4 regions of the Micromonospora sp. NBC_01699 genome follow, and region 3 is predicted to be linked to each of the others. Evidence: riboswitches for the same ligand, from Rfam matches in the RefSeq annotation. Region 3 holds a riboswitch; each other region holds the start of a gene.

Region 1 (5,404 bases), 690 kb from region 3:
GGCTGCGTCAACTCACCCACCGTGCGGTGGACGCCGAGGCCGGGTTGCCGGCCGGCTCCGCGTCCAACCACTTCCGTACCCGGGACGCGCTGCTCGGCGGAGTGGTCGCGCGGTTGGCCGTGCTGGACCGGGCGGACTGGCAGCGGATGACCGGCCCGGAGCACCCGGTCGACCTCGACGAGCTGGCCCGGTTGCTGGCCGAATTCGTCCGGACCGCGGTCGGCCCGGCCCGGCCGCGTACGGTCGCCCGCCTCGCCCTCTGTCTCGACGCTGCGGTCCGGCCGCAGTTGCAGGCCGACCTCGGGCAGGGCAACGCCGAACTGGTCCGCTGGGGAGCACCCTGGCTGGGTGCGGTCGGCTCACCCGATCCGGAACGGCACTGCCGGCTGCTGCTGGACCACATGGACGGTGTGATCATGCACCAGCTCGCCTTCCCCGACCCGGACTTCGACCCCACCCCCGGCCTGCGACTCCTGCTCGGCGCGATAACGAGCCCCACCACCACCCGCACCCCCGCCTGACCGCCCCGTCGACCACCGCGTCCGCTCCGGGCAGCGGTACGGATCTCCCCGGCCGGGTTTTCTGTTGCGCCGCCGCTCCCGGCGAGTCTCCTGATCAGGAGGGCCGTCGGTTCTCCTCCCGGCCCGGCCGATCTTCGGCCGACCCCGGCCCGAGGCGAGCGGAGGGACCACCATGCCGGTTTCGGGACCCGCCGGTCCGGACGGCCCGGCCCGATATGTCTGACCTCCGGACGACCGGCCGACACACCGCACCCGCACCGGTCGACCCCGCCGGCATCCGCCGCCCACCGCTCTCCGCCGCCGACCGCCCCTCCCCGGCCCCTGCCCCCGGTCGCCGCTCCCCGGCCTCTGCTCCCGACCGCCGCTCCCCGGCCTCCGCTGCCGATCACCGTGCACCGGTCCCTGCTTCCGATGACCATCGACCGGTCCCCGCTGCCGGTCACCACTCGCACGTGTCCCCTGCGAATCGCCACTCGCCGTCGGCCGCTGCCAGTCGCCGCTCCCTGGCGTCCGCTGCGAGTCATCACTCACCGGCTCTCGTCGATCACCTCGACCCGCCGACGGATCACGTGCGGCGGCTCGACCCGTCGACCGGGCAGCCGGCTGCGGGTTGGCGGGGCGGCCACCGCCGGCCGGCCGGTCGCGCCGCACGGATCGGTCCCGTCGTCGCGGTCGGTGTCGGCTGGCTGGTAGTGGTGCTCGTCGCGCCGCACCTCACCGTCGGTCCGGGATGGCGGTCGATCGCGCTGTTCTGTCACCTGGCCAGTCTCGTGATCGGCTTCGGAGCCGTACTCACCGTGGATTGGTTCAGCCTGCGCTGGATTCTGCGCCGGGAACGGCTCGGCACCGTACTGGGCATGGCGCAGGGGGCACACCTGCTGATCTGGCTCGGTCTGGTGGGCCTGGTCGTCAGCGGTGCGGCACTGCGCCCCGACACCTCGTCCGGGCTGGTGCAGCTCAAGCTGGTCGCCGTACTCGCGGTGGGGATCAACGGGCTGTTCCTGGGCCGCGTACGCGACCGCCTCGCCAACCTCGGCGACACCCCCACGCACTGGTCCCGCCTACTCCCCGGCGCCCTAGCCGCCACGATCTCCCAACTCGGCTGGTGGACCGCCACCATCATCGGCTTCTGGAACTCCACCCCCTAACCCCCCACCCCCCGCCCCCCACCCCCCTCACGGCGCCGATCTAGGGCGAATGGGGGTTACTTGATCTCTAATCACACGTATTTGCCCTAGATCGACGCGCCCGGGGGCGGGCGCGGGGGCACGCGAGGGGAGGGGGAGAGGGGGAGAGGGGAGGGGGAGGGGCGGGGTTAGTTCATGGAGAGGTGGACGTGGTTGGTGTGGTCGCTGGAGGGGTCGCCGCCGCCGTTGTACGCCTTCCAGCCGCTGCCGGGTAGCCAGATCTGCTTGAACCAGATCACGTAGAGCACGCCGAGGCGGCTGGCGTTCTTGACGAAGTACGCCGCCAGGTTGTTGCCGTACGTCCGGTCGCCGCCGGTGGCGATTCCGCCGAAGCCGCCCTTCTCCGCCGCGAAGTCGCAGGCCCGGCCCTTCGGGTGTTCGCCCGAGCCGCCGCTGCGGAAGCAGGAGACGAAACGGGTGAAGCCGGCCGCCTTGGCCTGGTTCATCGCGTTGAGGGTGCGCGGGGTGATGCAGCCGGTGGTGGTCGGGTCGTTGACGCTGCACGACTCCTTCGGCCACGACCCGTCCGAGTTGCGGGGGGCCGGCTTGGCCGTGGGGGAGGTGGTGCTGGCGGTGACGCCGGGGCTGGAGCCGCCGCTGCCGGCGAGCGCGAGCGCCCGTTCGGCCTGCTGCTTGCGCTTGGCCATGATGTCGAGCTGCTTGCGCTGCTCACGGATCTCGTTGTCGATCGCCGCCTTGGCCCGGGTCTCCTGGTCCCGTACCTCGATCAGGTCCCGGAGCTGGCGGTCCTCGTTGGCGGCGACCGTGCCGAGGGAGGACGCACGGTCCAGGAAGCCGTCCGGCGAGTCGCTGTTGAGCAGGGCGGTGAGGGGCCCCAGGCGCCCGGTGCGGTACGCCAAGCCGGCCAGTTCGCCGACGGTCCGGGTCCTGGTGACCACTTCGGCCTCCAGGGTGACCAGGTGCGCGGCGAGCTGCTGCTGCCGCTTGGTGGAGTTGTCCAGTGCCGCCTGGGCGTCGAGGTAGCCCTTGGCCGCGACGTCGAGCTGCTCTCGCAGGCTGTCGCTGCCGCCCTCGTCGTCGGTGCCGCCGGGGGCGGCGGCGAGCACGTTCGCGGCGGTCAGCGGGGCGGTGCCGAGGGGGGCGGTGCCGAGGGGGGCGGGTGCGGCCAGCGCGGCGGTGGGGGTGACCGAGGCGGCCAACAGGGTGAGGGTGATCGCGATCGCGGTACGGACCGCGCGCGGATGGCGGGGTCGTACGGGCGCCAACAATGGCATTCGGTGCACGTCCTTCCGTCAGCCGCCGACCGGGTTAGCTGACGGGTTCGGGACGGAAGATCCCTACCGCTGACGCGGATGCACCCCAATGACGCGATGGTTCCCCGGCTCGCATGTGCGATTAGGCGACGGTCACCACAGGCGCCGGAGGGCGCCGCCCGGCGATGACCGGAGCCGAGCCTACCGGCCGGCTCCAGTACGGACAGTGGTCGCTTGTCAGAGGATCAAAGTGAATCGAAATGATATGCCGGATATAACCATAAAATTTCACCCGGTCGGGCGACAAAAATTAAGGCCAAGGTAAGCGAAGAGTGGTCACCTTCCGGTGCCCGGTAAGGAGCGCTACCGGCAGCGCCACCTACCCGTGCCGTCCGCGACCGTACCGAAGCGGGTGACGGGCGTGCCCGGCCGTACCCGGCCGGGCGGCGGGCGTACCCGATGGGGTTTACCAGTCGGTGGGGCCGCAGCCCTCGGTCGCGCTGCCCGGCTCGACCTGGAGGGTGGCGTGTGCGATGTCGAAGTCGTCGTGCAACGCCCCGCGGGCGGCGGCCAGCACCGCGCCGACCTCGGCGCCGGCGGACAGGGTGAGGTGCGCCGAGGCGACCTCCATGCCCGAGGTGAGCGTCCAGACGTGCAGGTCGTGCACGTTGGCGACACCGGGTACGGCACAGAGCCGGGCGGCGACCGTGGGCACGTCGAGGTGCTCCGGTGCGGCCTGCACCAGGATCCGGATCGCGGCTCGGGCCAGCCGCCAGGTCCGGGGCAGGATGAACAGGCCGATCGCGACCGCGACCAGCGGGTCGGCCCACCACCAGCCGGTGTTCGCGATCACCAGCGCGGCGACGATCACCCCGGCCGAGCCGAGCGTGTCGCCAAGCGCCTCCAGGTAGGCGCCGCGCAGGTTGATGCTCTCCCGTGCCCCGGCGCGCAGCAGCCCGAAGGCGACCAGGTTGGCCAGCAGACCGACGATGGCGACCCCCAGCATCGGCCCGGCCAGCACGGTCGGCGGGTGCTCCTGGCTGAACCGGCGGGCGGCCTCGACCAGCACGTAGATCGCGACGCCGAACAGCAGCACGGCGTTGGCCAGTGCCGCGAGCACCTCCAGCCGGTAGAGGCCGAAGGTCCGCTGCGGGTCGTCGGTGGCGTGCCGGGTCGCGGTGATCGCGGCCAGTGCCATGCCGATTCCGAGTACGTCGGTGAACATGTGCCCGGCGTCGGAGAGCAGCGCCAGCGAGCCGGTGGTGAGGGCGGCGACCGCCTCGACGATCATGACAACGACGAGCAGCCCGAAGGCGGACCAGAGCCGTCCCCGGTGCCGCTCGGCGGCGCGCATCGCCTGCGCGCCGTGGTCATGACCCGTGCCCACGCACACACCCTCCGTCAGCCGGTACCGCTATAGCCCAACATATGCTGATATCGCAATGTGTGCCACCGAGTCGAACCGGCCGGGTGCCGGAAGGGTGCGAGGGCTCAGCCCTCGTTCGCCATCGCCGCCACGATCGGGGCCCGGCTCGCCCGGCGGGCCGGCAGCAGCCCGGCCAGGACCGCCGCGCCGCAGGCCAGGCCCGCGCAGAGGGCCAACTGCCCCACCGGTACGACCGGCAGCCCGTGCCCGTAGCTGCTGATCAGCCCGAGTGCCGCGGTCCAGCCGACCCCCACCCCCAGGGCGATCCCGGCCAACGCGCCGACCAGCGCGATCAGCGCCGCCTCGACCAGCAGCATGCGCCCGAGCTGCCGTCGGGACAGGCCCAGCGCCCGGAGCGTGGCCGACTCCCGGGTGCGCTCGAAGACCGACAGCGAGAGCGTGTTGCTGATCCCGAAGAGCGCGATCAGCACCGACATGCCGAGCAGCGCGGCGAAGATGCCGAGCAGCTCGTCCAGCGTGGCCGACAACGCGTTCGCCTGGTCTGCCGCACTGCTCAACCGCACCACCGGGTACGCCCGCAGCAGCCCGTCGAGCGCCTGCCGCCCGGCTGCCGTACCGACACCGGGGGCGAGGTCGATGAGCAACTGGTTCGGCGCGCCCGGACCGTACGCGGCGGTGAACCGGCTCCACTCGACCAGCGCCGTACCGCTGGTCGGAGCGTCGTCGTAGAGCGCGACCACGACCAACGAGCCCCCCACACCGTCGCCCCCGGACGAACCGGTCGGCTCGGTCGGGCCGGTTGGGCCGGTCGGCTCGGTTGGGCCGGTTGGCTCGGTTGGGCCGGTTGGCTCGGTTGGGCCGGTTGGCTCGGTTGGGCCGGTTGGGCCAACCGGATCGGTCGGCCCAACCGGATCGGTCGGGCCGGTCAGGGTGTCGGGCAGGCCGAGCGGGAGCCGGTCGCCCACGCCGATGTTGCGGGCCTCGGCCAGCCGGCGGCTCACCGCCACCGTGCCCGGCCGCAGGGCGGCCAGGTCACCGTCGGTCACCTCCGGCCGGATCGGGCCGCGCAACTGCTCGGGCGGCACCGACCAGACC
Region 2 (5,404 bases), 1.3 Mb from region 3:
CACGCCCACACCGGAAACGCGTCCTTGGTCCTCACCGGTTGACCTGTCGGGAAAGCGCGGCCCGGTGCCAGGAGTCCGAGTGCTGGTCCTCGTAGCCGAACTCCAGCGCGTTCAGGCTGTTGTAGACCTGTAACGCCGACCCGTCGAACCGGCGCCCGACCAGCGCGGTCAGCCGTTCGCCGTGCCGCTCCACCAGGTCCTCGACGGTGTCCACCGGGTACGGCCGGTAGTCCCGAATCCCCCACACCGCGCCGAGGCTACGCCAGCGTTCGGTGGCAGGTTGAGCGAGAAAATTCGGAGCGGCCCGCCGTTGGTGCTCTGGCATGGCGCGAACCGGACGACCGGCGGCCGGTTCGCTGGTTCCGGGCGCGGGGCACGCTACCGTGGCCAGCATGGCGCCGAGAACGAGACCACGGGATGAGCGGTTCACGATGCCGCTTCTCACTGCCCACGCGGCGGGTGTGCACCTCGGTATCCCGGCGAGCACTATCAAGCAGTGGATCCGCTACGACGGTCCTGAACAACCGGCCATGCACTCGGTGGCACCCGAAACCCCGCACGGACCACGGTTGCCCTTCATCGCCCTGGCCGAGGCCCAGATCCTGCGCGAGCTCCGCAACACCGGCCTTTCGATGGGGCAGATCCGAGCCGGAGTGGCACGCCTACGGAGCGACACGGGCGAGGAGTACGTCCTGGCCACGAACACCATCGCGAGCGACGGCGGGGAACTGCTGTACAACGCGGCGACATCGGTCGCTCCCGAGTGGGTTCGTGCCCGCGACGGCCAGATGACGTTCCGACAGGTCGTAGAGGCTGCGACCTCGTGTGGTTCGCGCGCACCGACCACCACCGTCGCGACGGCCGGATGCCCGAACGCGAACTGGATCGCCGCCGCGAGCGGCGGCACCCCGTACCGGGTGCAGATCTCGCGTACGGCCAGGACGCGGTCGAGCAGGGCGTCGGGCACGTCGGCATAGCCGTACGCGGCACCGGTTCGGGGTTCGGCAAGCAGACCGGCCTGGAAGACTCCCGCCGCCATCACCGCCACCCCGCGCTCGACGCAGAGCGGCAACAGGTCGGCCAGCCCCGGAGCGCTAGCTGATCGCCCTGAGCGTCGGCGGGACCGGTGTGCCGACCGGGTACTCCGGGTCGCGGCCGGCGCGTACCTCCTGCGCCCAACGTAGCTGCGCGCAGCCGTCCGGGGTGCAGCAGGCGCAGGTGCCGGGGGCGTAGGAGGTCCCCCGGTCCTGGTGCTGGGCGATGGTCATCGCCGCCGCCTCCCAGATCCCGGCGCGGGTCAGCGGTTCGTCGACGCGGCTCACGGAACGAGCACCTGACCGGTCATGGCCACCACCTGGGCCTTTCGTTCGGGGTGCCGGCGCACGGCGGCGGCCGACTCGGAGTGACGGCAGGGGGCGGAGTCGGCCACCCGGACCTCGCGGTCGTCGGTGCCCGCCCGATCGGCGAGGTCCATGGTCACGACAGGGACAACGCACGCGTCCCTGGATGGTTGTGGCAGGACGGCCACCGTCCCACTGGTACGGACAGCCCCGGGCACCAACCGGAACGGCTGGCACCCGGGGCCGGGGGGAGAGTGGGTCAGGCTGAGTAGCCCCGAGTAGCCATCCAGTTGGCCAGGTCGATGGTGGTCATCCAGTAGGAGCTGACCCCGTTGACGTACGCCGGGTCCGCGATCTGCACGGTCCGTCCGCTGTCGCGGTAGCCGACCACGGTGAGGTAGTGACCCCCGTCGTACGCGTGCCAGCCGCCGTCGACGTCGGTCGCCGAACCGACGATGTTCGCCACGACCGCGTACCCGCTGCTGACCGCGTGTACGACGTCCGCCTGGAGCCGGTCCATCTGGGCCGGGGACGGGGTCCCGGGGATGAAGGTGCTCCGGTAGAAGTCGGTCTTGGCCAGGGCGTTCAGTCCTCGGGTGGTGTCGTCGGCGGAGTTGGTGCCGTTGAAAGTGGTGCCCAGGGCGGCGGCGACGTCGTCCTGGCTCGGCTGGCGGTCACGGGCGGTCAGGGCGATCCGGGCGGCCGCCGGGCCGCAGTACCAGCCGTTGATCTGCGCCTCGTAGTCGTAGTCGAGCACCTTCGACGCGGGCGGAGCCGCCTTCTTGACCGCCTTGACCGGCGTCGCCGGGGCCTTGGTGGTGGCGGGCGGAGCCGACGAGGGCGCCGCCGGTGCCGGTGCCGCCGACGAGGCGCTCGGGGTCGGGACGACCGGGCTGGGCGTGATCAGGCTGGGCGCGACCTCGGCGCCGGCCTGGCCGCCCAGCCTCTCGGCGACCGCGACCGTCTCGGGGTTGGTCGGCGCGGCCGACCCGTTGTTCTGGGTGAGCATGATGCCGGTGGTGAGACCCACGGCGAGAACCGCGGCGGAGACGACGCTGGCCCGGTACGGGTTGGCGGTCACGACGCGTCGGAGTTGCTGACGATGCTTCATATAAATCCTCCGCAGATGTGCCGATCTGCGATCGGGGGCACATGATTCGGGATGGCGTTCTTCTCTGCCGGGGCCGGTTCGCGTGACGTCGTACGCGTTATCGGCGGGGCGGATTCACCGCCGGCCGTCGAGTCCGGATCGGGGCGTGCGGAACCGCCACCGCGAAGCGGTGGAATGCGTCACCGGATGAACGTCGCCGACGAAATTGCCGCCGAACGGTTCTGGATCACCCACCGGTCACGCGCGTCCTCGCGCCACCGACCGCGTACGCGCTCACGCGTCGTCGGTCGTCGGACGGCCTAGCGGGCTACCTTCGCGGGCTGCGCCGCTGTGCGGGCGAGCCGGGGCAGGTGGCGGAGCGGACCGGGGGGATCGAGGGATTGACCACGGCAGGTACGGCGCTGCACGAGCATGTTCTCCTTCCGATACCGCCTACCGGGTTAGCTGACGGATTCGGGCGGGAAGCTCGCCCTACCACGAACCAACGGTTCGCGGATTCACCCCAGAACTACTGTGGGTCCCCGGCTCGTAACAGTTACGACTCAGCGGGCCTGTTCCGGTGTCACCCGCGGTGACTAAGGGCCGGACCAGACGGGCTGACGTTACTGGGCGGCTTCTGTTCCTGCCAACCCCCACTGGCCTGCTTAAACCGTGACCCACGCCGCTTCTTTCCGGTGTTTCGGGTCTATCCCCATGATCACGGAGAGTGGTTGTCGCCGGAGTGACCAGTTTGGCTGTGGCGGGCGTACCCGCTTGTGTTCCGCAGATAGAGGGTGTCGGATTTGCCGACCCGGTGACCCTTGCCGCCGGATGTCCGGTTCAGAGAATTGTCCGTTGGGCGGATTCGGGCCGGTCCCCTCGTCCCCGGTGCCCGGCCCGGCCGGCCCGGTGCACCGTCCGTCCCGCCGCCGACGCACGCCGGCGGACGAACGAAGCGGTCCGGGCGCGATCCGGTGGGCACGAAATGACGTTCATCATCGGATGGAAACGTCGACAGGTCGGCCGGGCGAGTGAATGGAACGGCTTCCCGAAAGCGAAGAATAAACGTCTGCGGGAATGGGCGTACAGCGACATTCGCGGCCGCGTACCCGGTCGTCATCCGTTGTTTCGCCCACCGGCGGCGGTAGGCCGGGTCAGACAGGGTACAAAGACACCGAGTCACCCGATCTCTGGAAGGACCTTTCGATGAACCTTGAGCGAGCGATCGCGCCGGACCCGTACGACCTGCTGCCGCCGGTGCCGGCGTTCACCCTGACCAGCGACGACGTACGCGACGGCGAGCAGTTGGACGACGAGTTCGTCCACTCCAGCCTGGGCGGTGGCGACCTGTCGCCGCAGCTCGCCTGGTCCGGGTTCCCGGACGCGACGCGCAGCTTCGTGATCACCTGCTACGACCCGGACGCGCCCACCACCAGCGGTTTCTGGCACTGGGTGCTGGTCAACGTCCCGGTATCGGTCACCCAGTTGCCGCGCGGCGCGGGCAAGGCCGGGTCCGTCGAGGGCGGGGCGTTCGCCGTCCGCAACGACTACGGCACCCAGGAGTACGGCGGTGCGGCGCCGCCGGCCGGCGACCGGCCGCACCGGTACCTCTTTGCCGTACACGCCCTCGATGTGGACAAGCTTGACCTCACGCCGGACAACAGCCCGGCGGTCGTCGGCTTCAACCTGACCTTCCACACCCTGGCACGGGCGGTGATCCGGCCCACGTACCAGGTCAAGGGCTGAGCTGACCGGAGTAAGTGGACGGCCGACACCGGGGACGGGTTGAACGGTGTCGGTCGTCGCTCTCCTGGTCGGTCGGGCCAACTACGCGCCGGGCACCCGGGCGACGGCGAAGACCGACTGTCCGAACGGTGGCCGCACGATCTGCTCGGCCGCCTTGGTCACCGGCAGCACCAGGCTGTCGTAGACCTTCACCATCGGGCCTTCCTTCGGCATCAGCCGGAACACGTTCGTCGCCATGTAGTAGCCGATGAGGCCCAGAGCGTTCGCGTAGTGCAGCCGCTCCACGGTCAGCCCCGCGCCGAGCAGTGCGGCCCGCATCGTCTTCTTGGTGTAGCGCCGTACGTGTCCGGTGGCGATGTCCGCCGGGCCCATGGCGAACTCGAACGCCGGCACGATCAGTACGATCGCACCGCCGGGACGGACCAGGTCCCGCATGCCGCGCAGCGCCCCGACGTGGTCCTCGATGTGTTCGAGCACGTTGTACGAGACCGCCGCGCTGTAGTCGCCCTGCTCCGGCTCGGGCTGCGGCAGCAGCATCTGCCGTACCTCGACGTTGGACTCGCCGGCGAGTCGCTCCTTCAGTGCCACCAGCCGGTCGGGGTCGGCCTCGGTGGCGGTGAACCTGGGGAAGTGCGGCGCCCACTCAAGCACGTAGTCACCGAGGCCGCTGCCGATCTCGATCGGGTTGTCCCCCAGGTACGGCAGCGCCAGCTCAACAAACCATCGGCGGTGGTTCACGGCGGTCGCGAGACCTTCGAGTACCTCGGACTGAACTCGCTGATCCCCAGTGATTTCTGCCATGCGTCGATTCCTCGCGATCTGAATCTCGACCTGCACCCTGGACCGACAGAGTGAACCATCTACGACGACCGTAGGGAAATTGAGGCATCGGCGTGGCACGAACGGATTGTTCGGTTGATCCGTCCCGTCCGCCTTCCGGGCGTTCAGGCACAGAGCGCGCCGATGCCCGTGATCGCGCCCGACCCCCGCTCCGGCGCACGGTGGTGCTCGGGCGGGCCGCCGCAGTCCTGGCGGGGCGGGGTGGTCATCCTCGCTCCACAGGGACGGGCTGACGCGTTACAGGACGGCCATGACGGCGCTGACCGGCGTCGCTCAGTTCGAGCGGATGCAGCAGCCCTTGCAGACGCGTGGCTGCGGCAGGGTGAAGGCCAGGCAGCAGGTCTTGCGCTGCACGGTCGGCTCGCCCGCCGGTCCGGGCACGAGGTCG
Region 3 (5,404 bases):
CAGCATCAGCAGCGCGTAGAGCACCAACCAGGTACGGATGACCGGCACGGTGGCCCGGTCCGGCGCGACGAGTTCCAACCAGACGAAGGCCAGCAGGCCCAGCGCGGCCGGCCAGTAACCGAGTCGCGGCGGCAGCGCCCGCCACCCCCGCCGCGGATCCCGTCGAACCAGCGCGGCACCGAGCAGATAGACCGTACGCAGCGGATTCAGCGACCGCCACACCGGTCCGAACAGCAGCGAGGCGGGCACCAGCCCGACCCAGAACACCACGTAGAACAGGCCCGCGGTGGGGTTGCGGTCGACATCCGGCCCGAAGAAGAGTCCGAGCGCGAAGTAGGCGGCGAACACCAGTCCCAGGCCACGCAGCGTCCACCGCCACCCGGCCGAGTCGACCAGCCGCGCGACCCGCTCCGGCAGCGGCCGACCCGCCTCGGGGTCGCCCAGCCTCGGCTCCCGCCACAACGCGCCCAGCACGACGAACGAGATGACCAGGGCCAGCGCCGCACCGGTCACCGCGTACGCGAACGGGATGGGCAGGTCCTGCCGCCCGCCGACCCCGTGAGCGAGCAGCTCGGGCACCGTCCTCATCGGACCAGTAGCTGGAACAGCAGCAGCCCGGACTCGTGCGTCTCGACCTCGAACAGGCCGTCCCGGTCCGCCACGAACTCGACCGTGGCCGGCTGACCGGCGGGAAGTTCGGCGCCGACGTCGTACCCGTGCACGTGCACCCGGTCCGGCACGTCGCTGGTCACGGTGATCCGGACCGACTGGCCCTTCTTCGCGTCCACCCGACCCGGCTGCGGCTCGGCGCGGCCCTCGGTGACGGTGATGGCCACCTCGACCGGGGCGCTCGCGTCCACCGGTTCGTCGGTGGAACCGCATCCGGTGCCGGCGAGGGCCAGCAGGGCCGAGCCGAACAGAGCGGCCAGTGCACGACGACGGCCGATAGAGAACATCATCACTGTCTCCCCAGTCAGCCGGTCCCGCCACATCGGGAAGCGACTGTAGCGTCTTGCCGGGCACAGCGGAAGCCACCATGATGGGCCGATGCGATCGACCCCCCTGGTCACCGTCCGCGCGGCATGCCGCCTGCTCGCCGTCGCGCTCGGCGCCACGATCGTGCTCGCCGTGACCGGCGCGCCCGCGTCGGCCCACGGTCAGCTCGCCGTCTCCGACCCGGTTGCCGGCGCCACCCTGTCGCGGCCGATGCAGGCGCTGGAGCTGTACTTCACCGAGGCTCCCACCGCCAACGCGTACTTCACCCTGACGACACCGAGCGGCGTACGGGTCGACGCCGGTTGGCAGCCCGGTCCGGACAAGCGGCTCGACCGCCCGGTCACCGAACTGAACCTGGTCAACGGCAAGTGGGAGCCGAAGCTCTATCACACCGGATACTCCGCGTTCGTCCAGGTTTCGCACTGGCCGGAGAAGGGCGAGTACACCGCCAGCTATCTCTCGGTCGCCTCCGACAGCGAGCCCGTACGCGGAACGGTGAAGTTCTCCTACTCCGGGGCGCCGACCGCCGCGCCGCAGGGCTGGACCGCACCGACGAACGCCGCCGACCCGGCCCTGCTCGCCGCCGCCGAGAACCCGGACCGGCCGGCCTCGGCCAATCCCGGCGCGGTTACCGGCAGCAGCACCGCACCGGCGGCGCCGGTTCCGGACACCGCGAGCGGCGCCACCGACGACGGCAGCCCGATGGTCTGGTTGTTGCCGGTGCTGCTCCTCGTCGGCGTGGCGGTCATCGTGGGCCTGACCCTGCGACCCCGGCGGACGGCACGGATCAACACCGGGCCGGCGAACCGCAGGCGACCGGTCACCACCGCCGCGGCCCGCCGTGCGGCGGCGGCCAGGAAAGCGGCGACCGGCTCCCGGTCCACCGGAAAGGCACAGCCGTCACGCAAACGCGGCAACCGCTGACCACGGATCGCCGGCCGCCGATCACTGACACGGATCACCGGCCGTCGACCGCTGATTCGACAATCGGCACCGCCGTCATTACAGCCGGTATCCACGTTAGTCAGAACGGCGAATGATAACCGAAAGTTGTTGTCCCATAACGCTTTTCGCACCGGACGGGCATGTCCACCGGTACGGATCACACGGTAGAATTCTTCGCGGTCAACGCCAATCGGCGCCAACCGGCGCCGGCGGGACCGTCGCCTAATCGTCCTTGGACGAACCGGGGAACCGAGTACGTGGGGTGAATCCGCGACAGCGGTAGGGATCACTTCCATCCCGAACCCGTCAGCTAACCCGGTCGGCGACCAACGGAAGGATCATGCATGACGGCACCCCTCCGCCGATGGTTCACGCCTGCCCTGGCATTGGTCACGACCCTGCTCATGGTGGCACCGTTCTCGGCTCCGGCCCTCGCCGCGCCGGCTACCCCGCCCGGGCCGGCCGAGTCCGACACGCCACTGCTGAGTGAGGTTCTTGAGGCGACCGGTCGCCGCTACCTCGAAGCGAAGGCCGCGCTCGACGCCTCGAAGAAGCGACAGGCCGTCCTCGCCACCGAGTTGGGGAAGGCCGAGGCGCAGATCGAGGAGCTGACCCCCCAGATCGCCGAGATCGCCGCCCGCTCCTACCGCACCGGCAAGCTCGGCGCCGTATCGGCGCTGCTCAACAGCGCCTCCCCGGACTTGTTCCTGCAACGGGCGGTCGCGATGGACGAGATGAACGCGGTCAACGACCAGAAGCTGCGCGAGCTCAACGCCGCCCGCGAACTGGCCGAACGTGCCAAGGCTCTGGCCGACGCCGAGGTCAAGGAGCAGGAGAAGCAGGCGACGGTGATGGCGCGGCAGAAGCAGGACGCCGAACGCTCACTCGCCCTGGTCGGCGGCAAGCGACTGACCAACGGCTTCGTCAACGCGAACTCGCCGGTGGCGAAGGCCGCCCCGCGTACGGCCAGTGGCGGTTGGCCGAGGGAGTCGTGCAGCAAGGACGACCCGACCACCGGAGGCTGCATCACCCCGCGCACGCTGCACGCGTACAACGAGGTGAAGAAGGCCGGCTTCAACCGTTTCGTCGGCTGTCACCGCAACGGTGGACCGTTCGAGCACCCGAAGGGCCGCGCCTGCGACTGGTCCCTGCTCAACAGCGGATTCGCTTCCGCCCGCAACCAGGACCAGCGGCTGTACGGCAACAACCTCACCGCGTTCCTGGTCCGCAACGCAGAGCAGCTCGGCATTCTCTACGTCATCTGGTACAAGCAAATCTGGTTCCCCGCCACTGGCTGGAAGTCCTACAGCGGCGAGAGCGACCACACCGACCACGTACACATGTCCATGCTCTAACCCCTCCCCCTCCCCGCGTGCCTCACCCCCTCGCCTCGTCGATCTAGGGCATATGGGTGCTTGTTGATCTCTATTCACCACCATTTGCCCTAGATCGACGGGGAGAGAGGGTGAGGGCACGCGGGGAGGGAAGGGGAGGGGAGGGGGTTGGAGGAGGATGACGTGTCATCCTTGGTGGGTATCATGGGTGGGTGGCGGCGAACGGGGAACGGTGGCTCAGTGAGCGGGAGCAGCGTGCCTGGCGTTCCTTCATCACGATGCAGATGGAGTTGCAGAGCCGGCTGAACCGCCAACTGCTCGCCGACACCGGACTCTCCGAGAGCGACTATGCCGTGCTGGTCCACCTCAGCGAGGCGCCCGGGATGCGGCTGCGGATCTTCCAGCTCCGGGCCCACCTCCAGTGGGAGAAGACCCGGCTCACCCACCACCTGGGGCGGATGGCCCGGCGCGGGCTGGTCGAGCGGGAGCCGTGTGTCACCGACCCCCGGGGCGCGTTCATCCTGATCACCGACACCGGTCTCCAGGAGATCACGCGGGCCGCACCGAAACACGTGTCGCACGTACGGCGCTGGGTGGTCGACGTACTCACTCCCGAGCAACTGGACGCCCTCGCGGAGATCTCCGACATCGTGCGGGCCGGATTCGAGCAGGACACCGAACCCGAACCCTGCGACACCGAAACCGCCGACCCGTTCGACGCGGAGCCCGTGCCCGGCGACCACTGACACCGGGCCTACGACGAGAACCGGCCCGTGCCCCGGGGGGCATGAGGCCGGACCTGCGCCGAAGACCCGGCCTCACGGTGGGACCGGCGGGTTTGGCCCGGGGATGGCCGAGGTTGCGGCCGGTCGGGCGCGGTTGAGGTTTGGCCCGGGGACGGCCGAGGTTGCGGCCGGTCAGGCGCGGTTGAGCACCCAGGTCAGGCCGCCAGCGTCCTTCGGGGTCAGGGTCAGGGTGTCGGTGCCGCACTGGTAGCGGCCCTCGCCGAGCAGCGGCTGGATGTCGACCACGTCGCCGCTGCGGCTGGCACCGTCACCGACGTACTCGGAGATCTTGACGTTTTCGAACAGCGTGGCCGGCGTCGGCTCGGTCAACGCCACGGTGACGCGGGTGTCGCCCCACTGCAACGGTGGCACCGGGGCCCAGTCGCCGGTCGAGCCGCCGCCGGCACCGGTGCTGACCGTGCCGCTGGCCTTGCCGGCGTAGCTGAACGTGCCGGAGATCCTGGCGTCGCCGAGTTGCGCCTTGAAGGTCACCGGCTTCATCGTGCCGAAGTCGACAGTGGTCGCGCCGGTCGGACCGACCTGCACCAGGACCCCGTCCCCGCCGCTGATGCTGGCGCTGGCCAGCGTCCCGCCGGTCTGCCCGGCCGCCGAGGCGGTACGCCAGTTCCCGGTCACGCAGGACGCCACCGGGCCGCCGGTCGCCGGTCCTGCACTGGCGCTGGCGCTGCCGGACGGCGCCACGGTGCCGGTACCGCCGGACGGGCTCGGTGTGGCCAGACCGACGGCTCCACCATCGGTGCAGCCGCTCGCGGCCAGGCCCAGTCCGGCCAGGGCCGCCACTGCCGCTATCGCCGATGTACGCATTCTTCCTCCTCCAGTTGTCCGTGGCGGCTACCGTCGCGCCGATCGTGGCGGCGCCACGGGATCCGCCCACCCACTTCTGCTACCCCGAACCGGACATCGACCAAACCGAAGGCAATACGCTGCCTGAGGAACGCCCACACCGCCCACACCGCCCGCCGCCACCGGAGCCGCCACCCGCGCCCGCGCCACCACCCGCGCCCGTCCCCTCGGAAGGCACCCAATGAAGATCATCGCCGCCGACGTCTTCGTCACCTGCCCCGGCCGCAACTACGTCACCCTGAAGATCACCACGGACGACGGCCTGGTCGGGTACGGCGACGCCACCCTCAACGGCCGTGAGTTGTCCGTCGCGTCGTACCTGCGGGATCATCTCGTTCCGCTGCTGGTCGGGCGGGACGCGGCCCGGATCTCCGACACCTGGCAGTACCTGTACCGGGGCGCCTACTGGCGGCGGGGTCCGGTGACGATGACCGCCATCGGCGCCGTCGACGTGGCCCTGTGGGACATCAAGGGCAAGGC
Region 4 (5,404 bases), 1.8 Mb from region 3:
CTCGGCGTACTGGCCGGCCGGGACGGCCGCCTTCCACATCGCGGCGGACATCGCCGACGCGGTACGCCGCTACGTGCAGGCAACCGGTGACCAGGACTTCGAGCGCGAGATCGGGCTGGAGTTGCTGGTCGAGACGGCCCGGCTGTGGCGATCGCTGGGGCACCACGACCGGTCCGGGCAGTTTCACCTGGACGGGATGACCGGTCCGGACGAGTACACCGCGGTGAAGAGCGACAACGTCTACACCAACCTGATGGCGCAGCGGAACCTGCTGGCCGCCGCCGACGCGGTGACCCGGCACAGCGAGCACGCCTGGCGGCTGGGCGTGGACGACGAGGAGACCGCCGCCTGGCGGGACGCGGCGAACGCCATGCACATCCCGTACGACCCGGAGCTGGGCGTGCACCAGCAGGTGGAGGGCTTCACCCGGCTCCAGGAGTGGGACTTCGCGGGCACTCCGCCGGAGAAGTACCCGCTGCTGCTGAACTACCCGTACTTCGACCTGTATCGCAAGCAGGTGGTGAAGCAGGCCGACCTGGTGCTCGCGATGCACTGGCGCGGGGACGCGTTCACCGCGGAGGAGAAGGCCCGCAACTTCGCCTACTACGAGCGGCGTACGGTTCGTGACTCGTCGTTGTCGGCCTGCACCCAGGCGGTCCTGGCGGCCGAGGTGGGGCACCTCGAACTGGCCCACGACTACCTGGGCGAGGCCGCGCTGATGGACCTGCACGACCTGAACCAGAACACCCGCGACGGGGTGCACGTCGCCTCGCTGGCCGGGGCGTGGATCGCGCTGGTCGCCGGTTTCGGCGGGATGCGCGACCACGGGGACCTCCTGTCGTTCGCCCCCCGACTGCCGAACCGGATCGACCGGTTGGAGTTCTCGCTGGTCTGGCACGGGCACCGGCTGCGGGTTGACGTACGCGAACGCGACACCACGTACGCCCTGCGCAACGGCGACCGGAACGGGTCGGTGGAGCTGTTACACCACGGGGAGAGGGTCGAGGTCGGCTGCGACGAGCCGGTGACCAAACCGAATCCGGAGCCGCAACCGGTCGGTCCGGCGCCACAGCAGCCGCCCGGTCGGGCGCCGGCCCGGCGTGCCTCGGTCGCGGAGACCTCGGGTTCGGGGACCCCGGTGAAGAACGAGGTCGCGCCGAGCGAAACCCGCAACTGACCGGGCCCGGACCCGGCATCCGGCACCGGGATCAGAGCAGGGACAGGTGTACGTGGTTGGTGTGGTCGCTGGACGGGTCGCCCTTCGCGGACGAGTACGCCTTCCAACCGGTGGCCGGGAACCAGATCTGCCGGTACCAGATCACGTACAGGATGCCGAGCCGGTCGGCGTTGCGGACGAGGAACGCGGCGAGGTTGTTGCCGTACGTCTTGTCGCCGTCGGTGGCGTTGCCGCCGAACCCGCCGGGTTGCGCGGAGAAGTCGCAGGCCCGGCCCTTCGGGTGTTCGAACGGCCCGCCGGCGCGGTAGCAGGAGACGTACCGATCGAAGCCGAGCCGTCGTGTTTCGGTCAGCGCGTGCAGGGCGCGCGGGGTGAGGCAGCCGACGGTGGTCGGGTCGTCGCGGTTGCAGGACTGCGCCGGCAGGGAGCCGTCCCGGTTGCGCGGCGCGGGTGCCGCGACCGGTGAACTGGCGTTCACGAAACCCTCGGTGGCCGCGCCGCCGACCAGGGAGAGGGCGCGTTCCGCCGCCTCCTTCTGCGCGGCCATCACGGACAGCTGCCGCTGCTCGTCGGCCACCGCGGCGTCGGCCGCCGCCTTGGCCCGGCTGGCCCGGTTGCGGGCCTCGTGCAACCGGCGCAGCTTGCTGTTGTCGCGCTGCGCGATCAGGTCGAGTCCCTCTGCCCGGTCCATGAAGTCGTCCGGCGAGGCGCTGCCGAGCAGCGCGCTCAGTGGTCCTATCCGGCCGATCCGGTAGGCGCTCACCGCGACCTCGCCGACCTCGGGGGCGAGCTGGTCGAGCTGTGCCTCGATCTGCCGCAGCTCGTCGGCGTACGCGGCCTGGCGTTTGCGGGCGTTCTCGACGGCGACGCTCGCGGCGGCGTATCCACGCCCGGTCGATTCGAGTACGTCGCGTAAGAGGGGGTTGCCGCCCTCGTCGCCGAGTGTGGTCGGCGGCGAGGGTGTGGCCGAGGCGGGCCCGGCCGCGACCGCCGCGCCGCCCACCAGCATGCTCACCGCGGTGAGCAGGGTCAGAGCCAGCGAGAACCGCTGACGTCTGGATCTCGTCATGCACGTTCCTCCCGTCGGCCGCCGACCGGGTTAGCTGACGGGTTCGGGACGGAACTACCCCTACCGCGTGTGCGGACTCACCCCGACTACCTGGTTCCCCGGTTCGCCGGTGACGGCGATTGGGCGGCGGTCGTCGCCGACAGCAGAGGGGGTACCACCGGGTCGGAACCGAGGGTGACATTACCGGATCAGACGGACTTAGCAGCCGAATTCAGGGTCGCGGTCGAGGATTTCTCCTGCTAGGCGTACCACCGGCCGCCCCGCCGGTCCACGGGTCGGTGACCGACCCCGGCGGGCCTCACCAGGAGTGCCCGCCGGGGTTCGTCGGAGCGAACGTTCACGCCGCTGCGGCGCCCGGAATTTCCGGTGCCGGGCGCGGCGCGTCGTCACGTCAGCGGCGGTCCCCGGTCGAGGGGACGCCCGTCGGGTCGTGCGGGGTCACCCGGCGCGGGTCGTCCGAGGCTCGTGCCTGTGCCGCCTCGTCCGCCCAGTCCCGCCCCGCGTCCTTACGCTTGTCCCGTTTGTCGCCGGCCGGACCCGTGTCGGCTCGACCGGACTCCGACCTGGCGGATTTGTGGTGGGTCATGGCATCCTCACGATCGCCTCAGCGCGGGCCGCTACCGGCTCCGCCGTGGTCTTCCTGCCTGACCCGGTTCGCCTTCCCGAGCGGGGAGCCCGGCAAACGGTGATTGCCGGGCCGACGGGCGGTTGTTCCACCCGTAGCCGGGTACCGGACAGCAGGTGAACACAGTGACGACCGAAACCACCGTCTGGGCCGGGGAGGTGCAGCTCACCGCCGACCTGGTCACCCCCACCGAGGGGGCGGTCGGGGTGGTGCTGTTCGCCCACGGCAGCGGCAGTTCCCGGCGCAGCCCGCGCAACGTCGCGGTCGCCCGGGTGCTGAACCAGCGCGCCCTCGCGACCGTGCTGGTCGACCTGCTCAGACCCGAGGAGGAGCGGGCCGACGAGCAGACCGCCGAGCTGCGCTTCGACATCCCGATGCTCGCCGGACGGCTGGTGGGCGTGATCGACTGGCTGCGCACCGAGCCCGACACGGCCGCCCTGCCGGTCGGACTGTTCGGAGCGAGCACGGGTGCCGCGGCGGCGCTGGTAGCCGCGGCCGAGCGGCCGGAGCACGTACCGGCGGTCGTCTCCCGCGGCGGCCGCGCGGACCTGGCGGGTCCGGCCCTTTCCCGCGTACGGGCGGCGACGTTGCTGCTGGTCGGCGGTCGCGACGAACAGGTGATCCAGTTCAACCAGCAGGCCCGTGACGCGCTCGGCGGGGCAGTGGAACTGCGGATCATCCCGGACGCGACCCACCTGTTCCCGGAGCCCGGCGCGCTGGAGCAGGTGGCCGACCAGGCCGCCGACTGGTTCGCCGAGCGCCTACCGAGCTTCGGCGCCGCGCCCTGACCGGCGGCCGTCACCGGACTCACGCCCCGGCCCGTTCGTCGCCGGGATTGGCGGGTAACCACTGGCATGCACATCGGAATCATCGGCGCCGGGAGCGTCGGCGCAACGCTCGCCCGTCGGCTCGCCGCGGCCGGTCACGAGATCGCCATCGCGAACGCGAGCGGCCCACAGAATCTTCGGGATCTGGTGGGCGAACTCGGACACCGCTCGCACGCGGTCAGCCCCTCGGAGGCGGCCCGGTTCGGCGATGTGGTGATCGTCGCCGTGCCGTTCGGCCGGTACGACGAACTGCCCACGGCGGAGCTGAAGGGCAAGCCCGTCATGGACACCGGGAACTACACGCCGGAGCGGGACGGGGAGTACCCGGACCTGGAGCAGGACAGGGTCACCTCCAGCGAGTTGGTGCAGCAGCACCTCCGCGGTGCGAACGTGGTCAAGGCGTTCAACACCCTGCACGCCGAGCACATGCGCGACCACGCCCGCCAGTCCTCGGCCCAGGAGCGCTACGGCATTCCGATGTCCGGGGACGACCCGAAGGCCAAGCGGGCCGTCGCGGACCTGATCGAGGAACTCGGCTTCCAACCGGTGGACGCCGGTGATCTGGCGGCGGGCGGCCGGAAGCAGCAGCCGGGCGGCATCACCTACGACGCCGACTTCACCGCCGACGAGCTGGTGGAGGCGTTGCGCCAGGACTCGTGAGCGGTCGCTCCGCCCGCTGCCCGGCTCGTGCTGCCGGCCGGCCCCGCTGGCACCTGTGGCTCGGTCAGGACGGGACCTCTCGGCCCTGTCGGAGTGCGGTGACGGTGTCGACCACCCGGTAGACCACGGCGGTCACCGGGACCGCGACGAAGGCGCCGGCGATCCCGCCGAAGAGCGTGCCGGCGGTGACCGCCACCAGGATCACGACCGGGTGCAGGCGTACCTGCCGTTTCATGATCAGGGGTTCGAGCAGGTTGCCCTCGGTCTGCTGTACGGCGATCACCGCCAGCAGGACGAGCAGCGCGGTGGTCGGTCCCTTCGCGGCGAGCGCTACCAGTACCGCGACACTGCCGGCGACGGTGGCGCCGATGATCGGGATGAAGCCGCCGAGGAAGGTCACCACCGCCAGCGGAAAGGCGAGCGGCACCCCGAGCAGGACGAGTGCCAGACCGATGCCGACGGCGTCGATCGCCGCGATCAGCACCGTCCCCCGGGTGTACGCGCTGAGTGTGTGCCAGCCGTTGCGGCCGGCCTGCACAAACGCCGGTCGGGACCGGTCGGAGACCCGGGACAGCACCCAGTGCCACATCGGGCGCCCGTCCTTGAGCAGGAAGAACAGCAGTACGAAGATCAGCAGTACGGCGCCCGCCACCTCGGCTGCCGTACGCGCTCCGGCCACCGGGTCCGGGGTCGATTCACGCAGGCCGTCGGTGGCCTGCTTGGTCCACTTGTCCAGCTGCTCGGGGCTGACCGGTAGCGAGCCGGTGATGAAGTCGCGGGTGCGGTCCAACCCCTCGTCCAGTTGCTTGCTGAGGCTGGAGAACTGGTCCGCGGTCAGCGTCCAGACCAGGTACGCGGCCCCGCCGATCACCGCCAGCAGGAGGAAGAGGGAGATCAGCGCGGCCAGCGCCGGGGGCAGGCGCAACCGGCGCAGCCGTACGGCCAGCGGGTCGAGCATCGCGGCCAGGAAGAAGGTCGCGGCGAGCGCGATGGTCAGCGGCGCGAGCCGGGAGGCGACCGTGGCGAGCAGGTAGATCCCGGCGGCG

The links. A riboswitch is a leader RNA that binds a small molecule or an ion and turns the genes downstream of it on or off. The one in region 3 is predicted to bind cyclic di-AMP.
Region 1: another riboswitch for cyclic di-AMP. It lies ahead of OG792_RS25315 (coiled-coil domain-containing protein); the one in region 3 lies ahead of OG792_RS28425 (coiled-coil domain-containing protein).
Region 2: another riboswitch for cyclic di-AMP. It lies ahead of OG792_RS34280 (C39 family peptidase); the one in region 3 lies ahead of OG792_RS28425 (coiled-coil domain-containing protein).
Region 4: another riboswitch for cyclic di-AMP. It lies ahead of OG792_RS01885 (coiled-coil domain-containing protein); the one in region 3 lies ahead of OG792_RS28425 (coiled-coil domain-containing protein).

What each region holds. Positions count from the first base shown of each region.
Region 1 covers NZ_CP109199.1:6,237,654-6,243,057, reverse strand. The annotation lists gene OG792_RS25325 (TetR/AcrR family transcriptional regulator) at 1-521, shown strand, start outside; gene OG792_RS25320 (hypothetical protein) at 1,091-1,669, shown strand; gene OG792_RS25315 (coiled-coil domain-containing protein) at 1,837-2,943, opposite strand; cyclic di-AMP (ydaO/yuaA leader) riboswitch at 2,951-3,081, opposite strand; gene OG792_RS25310 (cation diffusion facilitator family transporter) at 3,389-4,309, opposite strand; gene OG792_RS25305 (ABC transporter permease) at 4,414-5,404, opposite strand, start outside.
Region 2 covers NZ_CP109199.1:8,217,793-8,223,196, forward strand. The annotation lists gene OG792_RS34260 (hypothetical protein) at 32-247, opposite strand; partial or broken gene OG792_RS34890 (hypothetical protein) at 432-638, shown strand; partial or broken gene OG792_RS34895 (aldo/keto reductase) at 866-1,039, opposite strand; gene OG792_RS34270 (hypothetical protein) at 1,095-1,322, opposite strand; gene OG792_RS34275 (hypothetical protein) at 1,319-1,480, opposite strand; gene OG792_RS34280 (C39 family peptidase) at 1,600-2,451, opposite strand; cyclic di-AMP (ydaO/yuaA leader) riboswitch at 2,866-3,009, opposite strand; gene OG792_RS34285 (YbhB/YbcL family Raf kinase inhibitor-like protein) at 3,637-4,176, shown strand; gene OG792_RS34290 (class I SAM-dependent methyltransferase) at 4,258-4,977, opposite strand; gene OG792_RS34295 (IucA/IucC family C-terminal-domain containing protein) at 5,290-5,404, opposite strand, start outside.
Region 3 covers NZ_CP109199.1:6,932,362-6,937,765, forward strand. The annotation lists gene OG792_RS28410 (hypothetical protein) at 1-588, opposite strand, end outside; gene OG792_RS28415 (hypothetical protein) at 585-959, opposite strand; gene OG792_RS28420 (copper resistance CopC family protein) at 1,048-1,920, shown strand; cyclic di-AMP (ydaO/yuaA leader) riboswitch at 2,151-2,282, shown strand; gene OG792_RS28425 (coiled-coil domain-containing protein) at 2,286-3,296, shown strand; gene OG792_RS28430 (MarR family winged helix-turn-helix transcriptional regulator) at 3,488-4,021, shown strand; gene OG792_RS28435 (hypothetical protein) at 4,193-4,885, opposite strand; gene manD (D-mannonate dehydratase ManD) at 5,106-5,404, shown strand, end outside.
Region 4 covers NZ_CP109199.1:406,579-411,982, forward strand. The annotation lists gene OG792_RS01880 (glycoside hydrolase family 65 protein) at 1-1,177, shown strand, start outside; gene OG792_RS01885 (coiled-coil domain-containing protein) at 1,209-2,246, opposite strand; cyclic di-AMP (ydaO/yuaA leader) riboswitch at 2,250-2,382, opposite strand; gene OG792_RS01890 (hypothetical protein) at 2,638-2,832, opposite strand; gene OG792_RS01895 (dienelactone hydrolase family protein) at 2,988-3,659, shown strand; gene OG792_RS01900 (NADPH-dependent F420 reductase) at 3,726-4,358, shown strand; gene OG792_RS01905 (AI-2E family transporter) at 4,423-5,404, opposite strand, start outside.